Regions from separate parts of the Bradyrhizobium sp. BR 1432 genome, predicted to be linked through region 2. Evidence: predicted binding sites of a transcription regulator. Region 2 holds the regulator's gene; the other holds the start of a gene.

Region 1 (7,053 bases), 2.9 Mb from region 2:
CAAAAATCTCGTTCGCGGAGAGAGGCCCCTCACCCCAACCCTCTCCCCGTAAGAACGGGGCGAGGGAGCGCACCGGTTGCGCGGTGAGTGCGTCTACTTCGGCAGCAGCGCCTTCAGCTTATCGACATCGCGCACGTTCATCTTGAAGCCGCCTGGCATCACGATGTCGCCGGGCTTCTGGTCCGGCTTGCAGGCCCCTAACCATTTGGCTTGGAGCGTCATGGTGCTATCGCGGCCGGCCGCGCCGGCGACGCCGCCTTGCGCATGCGAAGAGGTCTTCACGGTGTAGGCCGAATTGAAATCGCCTGATATCTCGGCATGCGAGGTCGTGCTGACGCCGGCGACGCTGCACTCGGAATCGCTGACATAGCCGGTCGCGGTCTTCTTGATCTCCTGCTTGGCGCAGATCTGCTTTGCCATCGGGGAGACGTTGTTGCTCATCTCCTTGTCGACGGTCTCGTCAGTGCAGTGCTGCATCGTCATCTCGGGCACGGGCGAGCCGGTCGTGACCAGCTTCATTTCCCATAGCCCGGCCTTGCGCATCGGCAGATCGTCGGCGCCGGCTGCGCCTGCCGACAGCACGAGACAAGCGACCGAGCCGAGCAAAGCGAGTTTGCGCGTCATGTGGAAGACTCCCGGCTTGAGAAGCTTTGGGCGTTACGACAACGCCTCAGTAGAGAGTGCGGATCGGCCGCTCGGCGGCGCCATAGGGCACCCAGCGGCAGGAGAACGAGATGTAGCCGCCCTCATAGGCCTGCACCGCGAGGAATTTGACGACCTTGCCGTAGCGCGCGCAATGATCGACCGCGACCTGTCGCGCATCGGCCTGGGTCGCCATCGAATAGGCGATGATGCCGCCGGTGTCGTTGCCCTTGAACGGCGGCACTGGAAGGATATCGGCGCGCGCCGACTGGCTCGCCATCATACCCAAGGCAAGAAGGCCCGCGGCCGCAATGATTCGCATTCCCGTCACTCCAATTGGCTGCCCTCAGTTTACGGTGCCGGACTGGAAGTGAAAAGAACGGAAGCCCTGCCGGCTGCGACGATATGGTCAACTCCTGGCGAAGTGTTGCCGCGCTGCACTTGACCTCTCCCGGCCTTCGCGGCACCGTCCGACCTTCGCAAGACTTTAGCTGTCCGGATTGACCATGCGCGCCCCCTCCCCGAAATCGCTCCGCTTTGCCGCCGTGCTCGGCCTCATGTTCGGGGCGCTATCGCTCGGTGAGGCCAGGGCCGCCAATCCGCTGGAGCTGAATTTCTGGCTGAGCGGACCGCGCTACGACGGCGCCGTCGCCGATTGCGACAAGGCGCTGCCGACGATCGCCAACCAGTTCTGGGAAAAGAAAGCTCGTTCTGGAATTCCTCGCTGAAAATCACCGGCTTCTCCGCCGTCCGCGAAATCGCGTTCCGTCCCTGGCAGTCCGATAACATTCCGCGCCGCTATTGCACCGGCGATGCCCTGCTCAATGACGGCAAGGTGCGCAAGGTGCATTTCTCGATCATCGAGGATGGCGGCTTCGCCGGCTACGGCAATGGCGTCGAATGGTGCGTCGTCGGCGTCGACCGCAACTGGGCCTATAATCCGGCCTGCCGCGCCGCAAAGCCCTGATTCGGGTCGATCTGGCGGCTGAATGGCGGTCGCCTGAATTTTGTTCTTGAAATGTTCTTATCGCCTGCTAGGCTTCCTTGCACAGTCTAGTTGAGGGGCGTCGCCATGTTTCATTCCAGATTGCATTCGTTCTCCCGCCTGGTGATCTCGCTGACGCTTTCCCTGATCCTTGCCGCGGGGCTGGCCTCGTTCGCCAGCGGCGCAAAGGCCCAGGACAAGCGGCAGAACGCGCCGGGCGAGTTCGATTTCTATGTGCTGTCGCTATCATGGTCGCCCTCCTTCTGCGAGGAAGCGGCCGAGCGCGGCGGCCGCTCACAGATGCAGTGCAGCGGACGCCCTTACGCCTTCGTGGTGCATGGGCTGTGGCCGCAATATGAGAGCGGCTTCCCCGAATATTGCCAGCGGCCGGCACCGCGGCTGAACCGCAGCATCGTCTCTTCGATGCTCGACCTGATGCCGGCGCCGGGCCTGATCTTCAACGAATGGGACAAGCACGGCACCTGCTCCGGGCTCGAGGGCCGCAGCTATTTCGAGACGATCCGCAAGGCGCGCGCCGCGATCAAGATCCCGGCAGAATATCTCGATCTGTCGCAGGCCAAGACCGTGGCGCCGGCGGAGATCGAGGACGCCTTCATCAAGGCCAATCCCGGCCTCAGCGATGCCGCCATCTCGGTCACCTGCAACCGGACCCGGCTCTCCGAGGTCCGCATCTGCCTCAGCAAGGACCTGCAATTCCGCGCCTGCGACGAGATCGAACGCCGCGCCTGCCGCCGCGACCAGGTGACGATGCCGCCGATCAGGGGTGGATAGTTCCGGTCATTGCGAGGAGCCCGCGACAAAATTGCGAAGCAATTTTGCGCTGGCGACGAAGCAATCCAAACTGCCTCCGCGGTAAGATTCTGGATTGCTTCGCTGCGCTCGCAATGACAAGGGGTTGGGATCGCGCGAGACAACATAGTCTGGTCCCATGAACTACCGCCACGCCTTCCACGCCGGCAACTTCGCCGATGTCATCAAGCACATCGTGCTGGCGCGCATCCTCACTTATTTGCAGGACAAGCCGGCGGCGTTCCGCGTCATCGACACCCATGCCGGCGCCGGTCTCTACGACCTCGGCAGCGACGAGGCACGCCGCGGCGGCGAGTGGCTGACCGGCATTGCACGGCTGATGCAGGCGCGCCTGTCGAACGAGACCGCGGCGCTGACCAAACCCTATCTCGACATCGTCCGCGCCTTCAATCCGAAGGGAGAGCTCAAGGCCTATCCGGGCTCGCCGCTGATCGCGCGCGGCCTGCTCAGGCCGCAGGACCGCCTCGTCGCCTGTGAGCTCGAGCCGAAGGCACGCAAGGCGCTGATCGACGTGCTGCGCCGCGACGAACAGGCGCGCGTGGTCGATCTCGACGGCTGGATGGCACTGCCGGCCTTCGTGCCACCGAAGGAGCGGCGCGGCCTCGTGCTGATCGACCCGCCGTTCGAGGCCAAGGACGAATTCGAGCGGCTCGGCGAGGCCTTCGCAACGGCTTTCGCGAAATGGCCGACCGGTATCTACGTAATCTGGTATCCGGCCAAGAACCGGCGCGCCACGGACACGCTGGCGCAAACGGTGGCGCGGCTCGCAGCCGCAGCAAAGCCGCCCGGAAAATGCCTGCGCCTCGAATTCAGCGTGGCGCCGCAGCTCGATGGTGCCGCCCTCACTTCCGCCGGTCTTCTGATCGTCAACCCGCCCTACACGCTGCACGGCGAGCTCAAGACGATCCTGCCGGAGCTCGAAATGCCGCTCGGCCAGGGCGGCGCTGCCAGATTCCGATTGGAGGTGCCGAGGCCGTAACACTCCGGCATTCTTGGGAAAAATATGCAGGAGCGGTAGTCAATCTGCGAAGAACCGTATTATGCTGTTGCCGTGACTGGCTTTACGTTCCGCTTCCGCGAATGGTTGCGGCGGAGTGAAGGCCTAAGAAAGATCCGGCCGGGCCGATGAGGTCCGCCCAAGGATGGCCAGCTCCCGGGCTTCGTAAGGTCCGGTCATGTCGTGACGTGAGTTTGCGTCGCGGCGGAGGAGCAATGAGGGGGAGTTTCCCGATGGCCATGACGGGAACGGTCAAGTTCTTCAACGGTGAGCGCGGCTACGGCTTCATCAAGCCCGACGACGGCGGCCGCGACGTCTTCGTTCACATCACCGCGGTGGAGCGGGCGGGACTGAAGGACCTTGCCGAAGGACAGCGTATTACTTTCGAAGTCGAACCGGACAAGAAGGGGAAGGGACCGAAGGCGGTCAATTTGGTCATCCTCTCCTAGCGAGCCTGGCTTAAAAAAATCCCGGCCGCGAGCGGCCGGGAGGTTGGTCCGGTATTTTCTTCTTCAGCTATCAGAAGTGATAGTTCACGCCTGCGCGGACAACGCTGGCGCTATAGCCGTTTGACACGCCCGTAATTGCGAACTGGCTCGTCGACAGGTCGATGTAGAGATATTCGAGCTTGGCGCTCCAGTTCGGCGCAAGGCCGACTTCCGCGCCGGCACCGATGGTCCAGCCGGCGGCGGTGTGCGACTCCGTCCAGCCGAAAGTTTGCGCGCGCAACTCGCCGAAGGCGAGGCCCGCGGTGCCGTAGAACAGCACGTTGCTGAAGGCATAGCCGGCGCGGCCGCGCAGGGTGCCGAACCACGGATTGGAGAACTTCCACGGCGCGAAGGTATCATCGGCACCGGCGGCCTGAATGTCGCCCTCGACGCCGAACACCCAAGGGCCGTTCTGGAAATTATAGCCGGCCTGCACGCCGCCGACGAAACCGGAGGGCTTTGAGGGATTGTTGTCGACCGAGCCCCATTCGTAGCCGATGTTGCCGCCCAGATAAGGACCAGCCCAGCTATACGCATTGAGCGGCTGATTGACGGTATAGGGCGCGCGCTGCCCGTAATTGAGATCGGCGGCCCCTGCCGAAGCTGTCCAGCCGGCTGCAGCCAACGCGGCTGCGCCCACAACGAGCCCCTTCATCACACACTCCAACGCAACTGCCGTCCCGCGCGATGCCTGCGCTGCCGCGCAAGGCCAGACCGCATGGTTACGGAACCACCACTTTTTCGCGTAAGATTTATCGAGAGTTCTAAGTTAAAGGGCTGTTAAGCCGGGTTACCGCGCTGTTAACAGGCTTAAGCAAGCGTTACCGGGAACTGCGCTCGCCATCCTGTGCGTGCACCACCGCCGGAACTTCAAATCGGCACCCCCAGCGCCTAAATTCGCACCATGGTTCACGATTTCCCCGACAACCCGGACGACGCACGCGCGCGCAAACCGGTGCGGGTCACCGCGCCGCACGCCCCGCCCCGGGAAGCGGAAATGGCGCCACCCGACCTCGATCCCGCGACAGCGAGCGGCGACGACGAGGACGATGCGCGGCTGCCGGATATCCTGGAAGAGAGCGGCGCGGTCGGCGAGGGCCCGCTGGCGACCGGTCATGAGGCGATCGAGCGCGCGGTCCGGCTCGCCCCCACCTCGGCCGGCGTCTATCGCATGCTCAATGCGAACGCGGACGTGCTCTATGTCGGCAAGGCCAAGAACGTCAAAAAGCGCCTGTCCAATTACGCGCGCCAGAGTGCGCCGCAGCCGGCGCGCATCCTGCGCATGATCGCCGCCACGGCGACCGTGGAGATCGTCTCGACCAACACCGAGACGGAAGCACTGCTGCTGGAGGCCAACCTCATCAAGCAGCTGCGGCCGCGTTTCAACGTGCAGCTGCGCGACGACAAGTCGTTTCCCTACATCCTGATCACCGGCGACCATTGGGCGCCCCAGATCCTGAAGCACCGCGGCGCGCAGACGCGGCCCGGCCGCTATTTTGGCCCGTTCGCCTCAGCGGGCGCCGTGAACCGCACCATCACCGCACTGCAGCGCGCGTTCCTGATCCGCTCCTGCACCGATTCGTTCTTCGAGAGCCGTACCCGGCCCTGCCTGCTCTACCAGATCCGCCGCTGTGCCGGCCCCTGCACCCGCGAGATCGACTTTCCCGGCTATACGACGCTGGTGCGCGAGGCGACCGACTTCCTCTCCGGCAAGAGCCATGCGGTGAAGCAGGAGCTCGCCGGCGAGATGGAGAAGGCCTCCGGCGAGCTCGAATTCGAGCGCGCCGCGCTCTACCGCGACCGCCTCGCCGCGCTGTCGGCGATCCAGTCGCAGCAGGGCATCAATCCGCGCACGGTCGAGGAAGCCGACGTGTTCGCCATCCACCAGGAGGGTGGCTTCTCCTGCGTCGAGGTGTTCTTCTTCCGCACCGGACAGAACTGGGGCAACCGCGCCTATTTTCCGCGCGCGGAAAAGACGTTTACCCCGGAAGAGGTGCTCGGCTCCTTCCTCGCCCAGTTCTACGACGACAAGCCGCCGCCGAAGAACATCCTGCTCTCGCACGAGATCGAGGAGAGCGAGCTGCTCGCCAACGCGCTGTCGATCAAAGCCGGCCACAAGGTCGAGGTCACCGCGCCCAAGCGCGGCGAGAAGAAGGAGCTCGTCACCCACGCGCTCACCAATGCGCGCGAGGCGCTCGGCCGCAAGCTCGCGGACACTGCGACGCAGAGCCGCCTGCTCGAGGCCATGGCCGCGACGCTAAGCCTGCCGCACGTGCCCAAGCGCATCGAGGTCTACGACAACAGCCACATCCAGGGCACCAACGCGGTCGGCGCCATGATCGTCGCCGGCCAGGATGGCTTCGTGAAGAACCAGTACCGTAAGTTCAACATCAAGTCGGAAGGGCTGACGCCCGGCGACGACTACGCCATGATGCGCGAGGTGCTGGAGCGACGCTTCAAGCGCCTGATCAATCCGCCCGAGGAGGGCCCGGCCAAAGCCAAGGACGACGATTTCCCGCAATGGCCCGATCTCGTCATCATCGACGGCGGCCGCGGCCAGCTCAACGCCGTCCGCGAGATCTTTGCAAATCTTGGCCTGACTCAGGTGTCGCTGATGTCGGTCGCCAAGGGGCCGGACCGGGATGCGGGCCGCGAGACCCTGTTCATGCCGGAGCGCGAGGCGATCAAGCTGGAGCCGCGCGATCCCGTGCTCTATTTCATCCAGCGCCTGCGCGACGAGGCCCACCGCTTCGTCATCGGCTCGCACCGCAAGCTGCGCAAGAAGGACATCCGCGAGGCCGGTTTGCAGGAGATCCCGGGCATCGGCCCGTCACGCAAACGTGCCTTGCTGCATCATTTCGGAACCCTGAAGGAGATCGAGCGGGCCTCGATCGCCGATCTCGGCAAGGTTCCGGGGGTCAGCGCCGAGAGCGCCCGCAGGATTTTCGAGTATTTCCATCCCCAGCCGGGATGAACTAAAGGGGGATCGCGGTCATATGATCGTTGCGTCCGCGCCTCATTGGGGAGCGGAACGGTTGACGTTCAGGCACCAGCGGTATTGGTAGGACGGATGAACATCGCAACGACACGAGGGGCAACCAGGCGCTCGA
Region 2 (7,053 bases):
GGCTGCTCTTTTGCCTCTGCGCTCGCGCTCGGCTAGAAGGCTTCCTGCCAATTCGTCCGCGAGCAGGAGTTTTCGCCGTGGCTCTCATGCCGGTTTCCGATGCGCTTGCCGCCGTGCTTGCCGGCGCGGAGCCTCTGGCCGAGGAAATGGTTGCTCTCGACGCAGCCTTCCACCGTGTGCTCGCCCGCGACGTGGCGGCGCTGCGCACGCAGCCGCCTGAAGCAATGTCCGCGATGGATGGTTATGCCGTGCGCGCGGCCGACGCGGGGGCGATCGATTCCCAGCTGACGGTGATTGGCGAGGTAGCCGCGGGGCGTCCGTTCGCGGGAACGGTCGGCGCCGGCGAAGCCGTGCGGATCTTCACCGGCGGCGTCGTTCCCAACGGTGCCGACGCCGTCGTGATCCAGGAGGATACGGTCGCGGACGGCAAGCGCATCACGATCAAGGAAGCCGCGATTCCCGGCCGGCACATCCGCCCCGCAGGCGTCGACTTCTCCGAAGGCGCCGTGCTCCTGCGCAAGGGAACCCGCCTCACCGAGCGCGACCTCGCGCTCGCCGCCGCCATGAATTACCCCCAGCTTGCCGTCTGCCGCCGTCCGAAGGTCGCGATCCTCGCCACCGGCAACGAACTGGTGATGCCGGGCACCACGCCCGGCCGCGGCCAGATCGTCTATTCCAACGGCTATGCCCTGCACGCGCTCGCCCGCAGCGAGGGGGCTGACACCATCGACCTCGGCATTGCCGCCGACACGCTGGAGGCCACCACCGCCGGCATCCGCCGCGCCCGCGAGAGCGGCGCCGACATCCTGGTCACGACCGGCGGTGCATCGGTCGGCGACCACGATCTTGTCCAGCAGGCGCTGAGGGACGAAGGTATCTCGATGGCGTTCTGGAAGATTGCGATGCGCCCGGGCAAGCCGATGATGCATGGACGGCTCGGCGCGATGCGCGTGATCGGCCTGCCGGGTAATCCCGTCTCGTCCTATGTGTGCGCCTTCCTGTTCATGGTCCCGCTGATTCGTGCGGTGTCGGGTCGATCCGTGATTCATCACCGCCATGAGCGCGCCGTGCTCGGCCGCGATGTGGGCGCAAACGATATGCGCGCGGATTATCTTCGCGCACGTCTGGAACAGCGCGACGACGGCACGCTGGTGGCCGTTCCCGTCAATCACCAGGATTCCTCGCTGCTTGCGAATCTCGCTGCGGCGCAGGCACTTCTCGTGCGCGCACCGTTCGCGCCGAAAGCCGGAGCCGGCTCGCCTTGCGAGGTGCTGCGCCTGCCCGTCTGAGCGCACCACCACACGTGTTCCGCGAACTTTGTCGCGTTCACGGTAAATTAAGCAGTTGCGGAACACATATCGAACATATAGTGTCCGTTCATGATTTGTTTCGAGGATGTAGCGGTTCGCCGCTCCAATTCAGCGTCTCGGAATCGAACGACATCGACCGGGGGACTTTGGTCGAGATGTTAACGCGCAAACAATACGAGCTTCTGCGGTTCATCAGCGAACGTCTGAAGGAAAGCGGCGTGCCGCCCTCCTTCGACGAGATGAAGGATGCGCTCGACCTGCGCTCGAAATCGGGCATCCATCGCCTGATCACCGCGCTGGAGGAGCGCGGCTTCATCCGCCGCCTGCCCAACCGCGCTCGCGCCATCGAGGTGATCAAGCTGCCTGAGCTCCAGGCCGCCGCCGGCAACCGCCGCGGCTTCACGCCAAGCGTCATCGAGGGCAATCTCGGCAAGGTGCGCGCGAGCTCCAGTCCGCCCGCCGACGAGGGCGAGCGTCCCGTTGCGGTGCCCGTGATGGGTCGCATCGCAGCCGGTACGCCGATCGAAGCGTTGCAGACCCGCAGTCACACCATCAGCGTGCCGCCCGACATGCTCGGCTCGGGCGAACACTATGCGCTCGAAGTGCGCGGCGATTCGATGGTCGAGGCCGGCATCCTCGACGGCGACATGGCGCTGATCCAGCGCAACGAGAGCGCCGATACCGGCGACATCGTGGTGGCGCTGATCGACGACGAGGAAGCGACGCTCAAGCGCTTCCGCCGCCGCGGCGCCTCGATCGCGCTCGAACCCGCCAACGCCGCCTACGAGGTGCGCATCCTGCCGCCGAACCGGGTGAAGATTCAGGGCAAGCTGATCGGGCTGTACCGCAAGTACTGAGACGACCCAGCGGTCATTCGATATCAATGATTCCGATTGGAGCGGACGGATTGTCCGCTCCAGCTGGATAGTCTTTCTGATCTTGGGCAGATTATCTGGCCCCTCTCCCAGCGCTATGTCCTCGACATGCCGCCCGAAGCACTCATCGCTTTGCGGCTCAAGAGATCGAGGAGACAACGATGCGCAAGATCGTTTTGAGCGCGTTCGCCAGTATGCTGATCGCTGCATCGGCAGCGCAAGCATTCGCAGCACAATCGCAGCACCATCCCCGCAAGTCGGCGCACGCAACAACGACCGAGCAATTGCGTAGCGCCCGAAATGCCGTCGCGCGACAACCACAGCCGAGTTGGCCATATTCCGATGGTCGGCGCCCGCAGGCCGCTGACGCTCGCATCCGCCAAATGCACTAAAGCGAACTTTGTTCCTATCGGATTCGGGAAAGATAATGTGATCGCATCCTGCTGACGCCAGCCGCAGATTCGCCCACAACCAAGCAGAACGTTACGTGCTTCCACTCTGATAGAGGCTTGCGCCTCCGAAAGAGGCGCGGGTTGCTATCTTCGAATAGGAGCACCCGATGTGTGACTACAGTCTGCATGCCGTTGCATCGCGCCCCGCCGAAGTCGGCGAGACGATCGTGTCGACAACGTTCCGCGGCACCTCGACGCGCGGTTTTGCTTCCGCGGCCGACCCGACCGTGGCCGTCTGCCTGCTGCCGGGAACGGAGCTCGCCTTCGCCGACAACGTCCGTTACGACAATCGTTGGATCTGGACGCGCACGATCAACTCCCGCGTCGGCAAGTTCGGCAAGATCGATCCGCACGTTCCCGATCGCCATCATGACGCGATCGAATTCCCCGACGGCAAATACGTGCTGGTGACGCAGCTCGTCGAAGGCCAGCGCGCAACCGTGCTGCAACTGCCGGTGACGCAGCCGGTCGGCGAGCGCGAGCACAAGCCGCAGATCGATGCCGACAGCCGGCCGACGATCACGCGTCTGCCGATCGGCTGAGCCGTCCCTGGCCACCAGGTCGGGCCAGGATTGAAAATGCCATCGCCGGCCGAGGCCGGCGAGATGGTATGATTTATGTTCTGCGAAAGTCCGGTTGGACCCGGACCAAGTCCTCGCATTTGTTCTTAATCGTCTGGCCTTAATCGTCGGCCTGCAAGTCGGTCTCCGCCGGAGTCGCGTCCCGGTTGCGGGCCGTAGCCGCCTTCGGCGCAAGGCTCCCGTCGAAATCACCCTCGCCGGCGCCGGCCGGGAGCCAAGGGCGGCTTGTGCCTCTCGCTCTCACAGCTTGAACTGCAAAACCGTCACCACGCTGCGTCAACGCCAGCGCGCCTTGACTGGTGAGACGCTGCCGATCGACCACCATCGCCGCACAATCCGGCGGCGCGGGCCGCCGCGTCACCACCAGCGCGGCGCGGCTGCAATCATCAGCCAGCGCGTCGATCCGCAAGGAAAGCGCAACCAGCCGCCCGTCGTCGAGCGGCGTCACGCAGCCCGCCTCGTCACACGACACGCCATCGGCCAGCGAGCTACTCCCGGCGTCGCGCGGATCGGCGTCGGCAGCTAACCACTCCCTAAGCAGAAAGCCGTCCTTGCTCGCCCGGATGACATGCAGGTGCCCGTCCCGGCCGCGCACCGCGACGCTCGCGCCGTCTCCGGCAATCAGGATGTCGGGCTGCCGCACCGACAGCCCCCAGGCAATGGAAGCCAACAACATCAGCGCACCAGACCAGCGCAAGGGTGTGCGCAACAGGCCCATCACGATGATCCCGAGGCTTGCCGCGATCAGCGGCGCGATGCCGAAGGCGGGGATGCGGCCGATTGCGCCCGGCAGTGCCGCCACCCAGCGCGATACCGCGACCATCCAGTCGTTCCCGATCCCCATCAGCCACCAGAACACGCCGTCGAGCCCGAAGGGAGCCGCGAGCAGTCCGAGCAGGCCCGCCGGCATCACCAGTGCCGAAACCACCGGCATCGCGCCGAGATTGGCGAGCACACCGTACGGCGTGACGCGGTGGAAGTGGAAGGCGGCGTAGGGCGTGGTCGCAAGCCCCGCGATCAGCGAGGCCAGGAACAGCATCGCGATCTCGCGGCCGCCCCATAGCGCGATGCGCGCGGTCGCCGAATGGTCCGGCGAGGCAAACAGGTTCGGCATGCCGATCTGCACCAGCGCGACCAGCCCGAGCGTCGCGGCGAAGGACATTTGAAAACTCGGATGCACCAGCGCTTCGGGCGCGACCGCGAGCACGATCAGCGCAGCCACCGCCAGCGTGCGGAAGGTGATAGCGCGGCGATCCACCATGACCGCGATCAGCACCACCGCCGTCATGAAAAACGATCTTTGCGTTGCGACCTCCGCGCCTGACAGCAGCAAATAGAACGCGGCCGCCACCAGCGCTGCAGCTGCCGACCATTTCTTGATGGCAAAGCCCGCCGCCAGCCCCGGGATCAGTGCCAGCAGCGCACGCACTGCGAAGAACACGACACCGGCGACAACCGCCATGTGATAGCCGGAGATCGACAGCACATGGCCGAGCCCCGAGATGAACATGGCGTCGTTGACGGGCGTGGTGATCGCATCGCGCCGTCCGGTGAGCAGCGCGGTCGCGATCGCACGGTTGTCGCCCTCGAGCGTCGCACGGATGCGCGCGTCGATCGCATCGCGCAGGCCCTGCATGAAGGCCGCGTAGCGCAGCCGCAGGCCACCGCCATCCGGCGGCACTGAAGCGGTGATCGCGCCCATCACGAAGCCGGAGGCGCCGATGCCCTGGAAGAACATGTCGCGGGAGAAATCGTAGCTGCCCGGGCGCACGGGAGAGATCGGCGGCATCAAGCGCGCCTTCAGTTGCACGAAGCTGCCGACCTCCGGCGCCGTCCCCTTGCGCACCGACAGGCGCACGCGCTCCAGCCTGACGTCGCTGCGCTGCGCCTCCATCGCCGTAACGCGCAGCATGAAGCGATCGGTGCGCTCGCGGATGTCGCGGGTCTCGACGAAGCCCGACAGCGACACCGAATAGAGCGGCTTGGCCAGCACGGTATGGGCGATGCGCGCCGTCTTCCACGTCGCCATGGCAAAACCCGCCGCCACCGCCGCGATCATGATCGCGGGCGCGAACAGCCGGCTCCGCCGCAGCAGGACGGCGCCGAGCATGAGCGCGGCCGCCGTCGCGGCAACGACCCACAGCACGGGCTCGTGATCGGCAGCGAAATAGAGCGCGATGCCGGTGCCGAAGGCGACGGGCACCCAGGGCAACAGCCGCCCGGCGCCGGCCTCAGCGCGTGCCCATTCGCGCAGCGTCTCGACGATCGCGGGCCACGCACCAAAGCCCGCCGGCACAACGCCGCCAGCCGGTGTGACGCGGCCAACGGGCCACGTTCCTGCGACTCCCTGGGAGCGCACTGGCCGGCCCGGCTCCGCCATTCCCATGCACCTTACGCTACGCGACGGGTGCGGAGGCTACCGGAACGTGCGGCTGCGCGAATAGCGGTACGGATCAGGAACGAACGCGGCGGGACCCTACTTTTCCCCTCCATCGTCACGGCGACCGCCGCCTTGGCATCTCTTCTGGATTGCTCGCAACGCCTGAGACGTCTTTGACCAGAAGTCGCGAAGTATTCGAGCCCTTGCGATCTCGTTGGCAAACGCCCCGCGACAGATCGATTGAGCCGAAAGTCTCATAAGTTGCCGGCCCGAGGTGGGATTACACTACGGTTCCCCGCCTCCCCGACAGGACGGGCAAGGCAGTGGTCGCTCGCGGTTCTAAGGCCGCCGGAGCTCTTCTCAGGTGGCGCGAAAGTGCGCCTGAAGTCAGACGTTGCCGACGCAACTCTTTGAATTGGCGCCTGCGACGCCGCGCATCACGCTCTCCCCGCGAGAAGATCGATCGCTGAAACAAGCGAGGAGACGTCTTGAAACCATAGGAGTTGCACATGCAGGTACCGAGTGATTTTCGCCGCGTGATCATCGCTGCATCGGTGGGAAACATCATCGAATGGTATGATTTCTACATCTTTGGCAGCTTGGCCGCAGTTCTATCGGTCAAGTTCTTTGAGCAATCCCACCCGGTTGCCGCCCTCCTCAGCACGATCGCGCTCTTCACGGCAGGATTTCTCATCCGTCCGCTAGGCGCCTTCCTGTTCGGATGGATGGGTGACCGGGTTGGCCGCAAATACACCTTTCTCATTACGCTCAGCGGAATGGGACTCGGTACGGGGGCGATCGGGTTGATCCCGACCTATCAGTCGATTGGTCTGACGGCCGCGTTCGTCCTCTTCGGCCTGCGCATGATCCAGGGCCTGTGCCTGGGCGGCGAATATGGTGGCGCCATCACCTACGTCGCCGAACATGTGCCGGACGATCGACGCGGCTATTATACCGGCTGGCTGCAGACCTCGCCTACTCTCGGAATCGTGGTGTCGCTGGCCGTCATCATCCTCACGCGGACATATGCCGGCAACCAGGCCTTCGACGAATGGGCTTGGCGCGTTCCGTTCCTGCTGTCCTTCCTGCTGGTGGCGATCGCGATCTACATCCGGCTCCAGCTCCAGGAAACGCCGATCTTCCAGGAGATCAGGTCCCGCGGCCAGATGACGAGGAATCCTTGGAAGGAGGCTTTCCTCAGCTCGAACATCAAATACATCGGGATCGCGATTGTGGTCCTGATCGGACAAGGCGTGGTCTGGTACAGCGGTCAGTTCTGGGCGCTGTACTTCCTGCAGCAGGTCTCCAAGGTGGACCCGCTAACCTCCGCCTACATCGTGGGCGCCGCACTGCTCATTGCCACGCCGAGCCTGATCCTCTTTGGTTGGCTGTCGGATCTGATCGGCCGCAAGCCGGTGATCCTGGGCGGCATGCTGCTCGCCGCGATCACATACT

Evidence for each region. The regulator LexA, encoded in region 2, represses DNA repair genes until DNA is damaged. The targets are predictions, from matches to a motif close to TGTTCNNNNTGTGTTCNG.
Region 1: a site for LexA is predicted at 1,651-1,668, ahead of ACSKB8_RS15965 (ribonuclease T2 family protein). Genes of this name have one in related genera too.

The regions. Positions count from the first base shown of each region.
Region 1 covers NZ_JBPUGF010000003.1:3,337,969-3,345,021, forward strand. Annotated here, with positions in the region: gene ACSKB8_RS15950 (DUF3617 domain-containing protein) at 94-624, opposite strand; gene ACSKB8_RS15955 (hypothetical protein) at 671-964, opposite strand; partial or broken gene ACSKB8_RS15960 (hypothetical protein) at 1,149-1,609, shown strand; gene ACSKB8_RS15965 (ribonuclease T2 family protein) at 1,715-2,419, shown strand; gene ACSKB8_RS15970 (23S rRNA (adenine(2030)-N(6))-methyltransferase RlmJ) at 2,577-3,437, shown strand; gene ACSKB8_RS15975 (cold-shock protein) at 3,689-3,904, shown strand; gene ACSKB8_RS15980 (outer membrane protein) at 3,975-4,598, opposite strand; gene uvrC (excinuclease ABC subunit UvrC) at 4,848-6,917, shown strand; gene pgsA (CDP-diacylglycerol--glycerol-3-phosphate 3-phosphatidyltransferase) at 7,014-7,053, shown strand, end outside.
Region 2 covers NZ_JBPUGF010000003.1:6,286,196-6,293,248, reverse strand. Annotated here, with positions in the region: gene ACSKB8_RS30520 (molybdopterin molybdotransferase MoeA) at 78-1,289, shown strand; gene lexA (transcriptional repressor LexA) at 1,466-2,167, shown strand; gene ACSKB8_RS30510 (hypothetical protein) at 2,347-2,577, shown strand; gene ACSKB8_RS30505 (hypothetical protein) at 2,745-3,179, shown strand; gene ACSKB8_RS30500 (ComEC/Rec2 family competence protein) at 3,319-5,598, opposite strand; gene ACSKB8_RS30495 (MFS transporter) at 6,102-7,053, shown strand, end outside.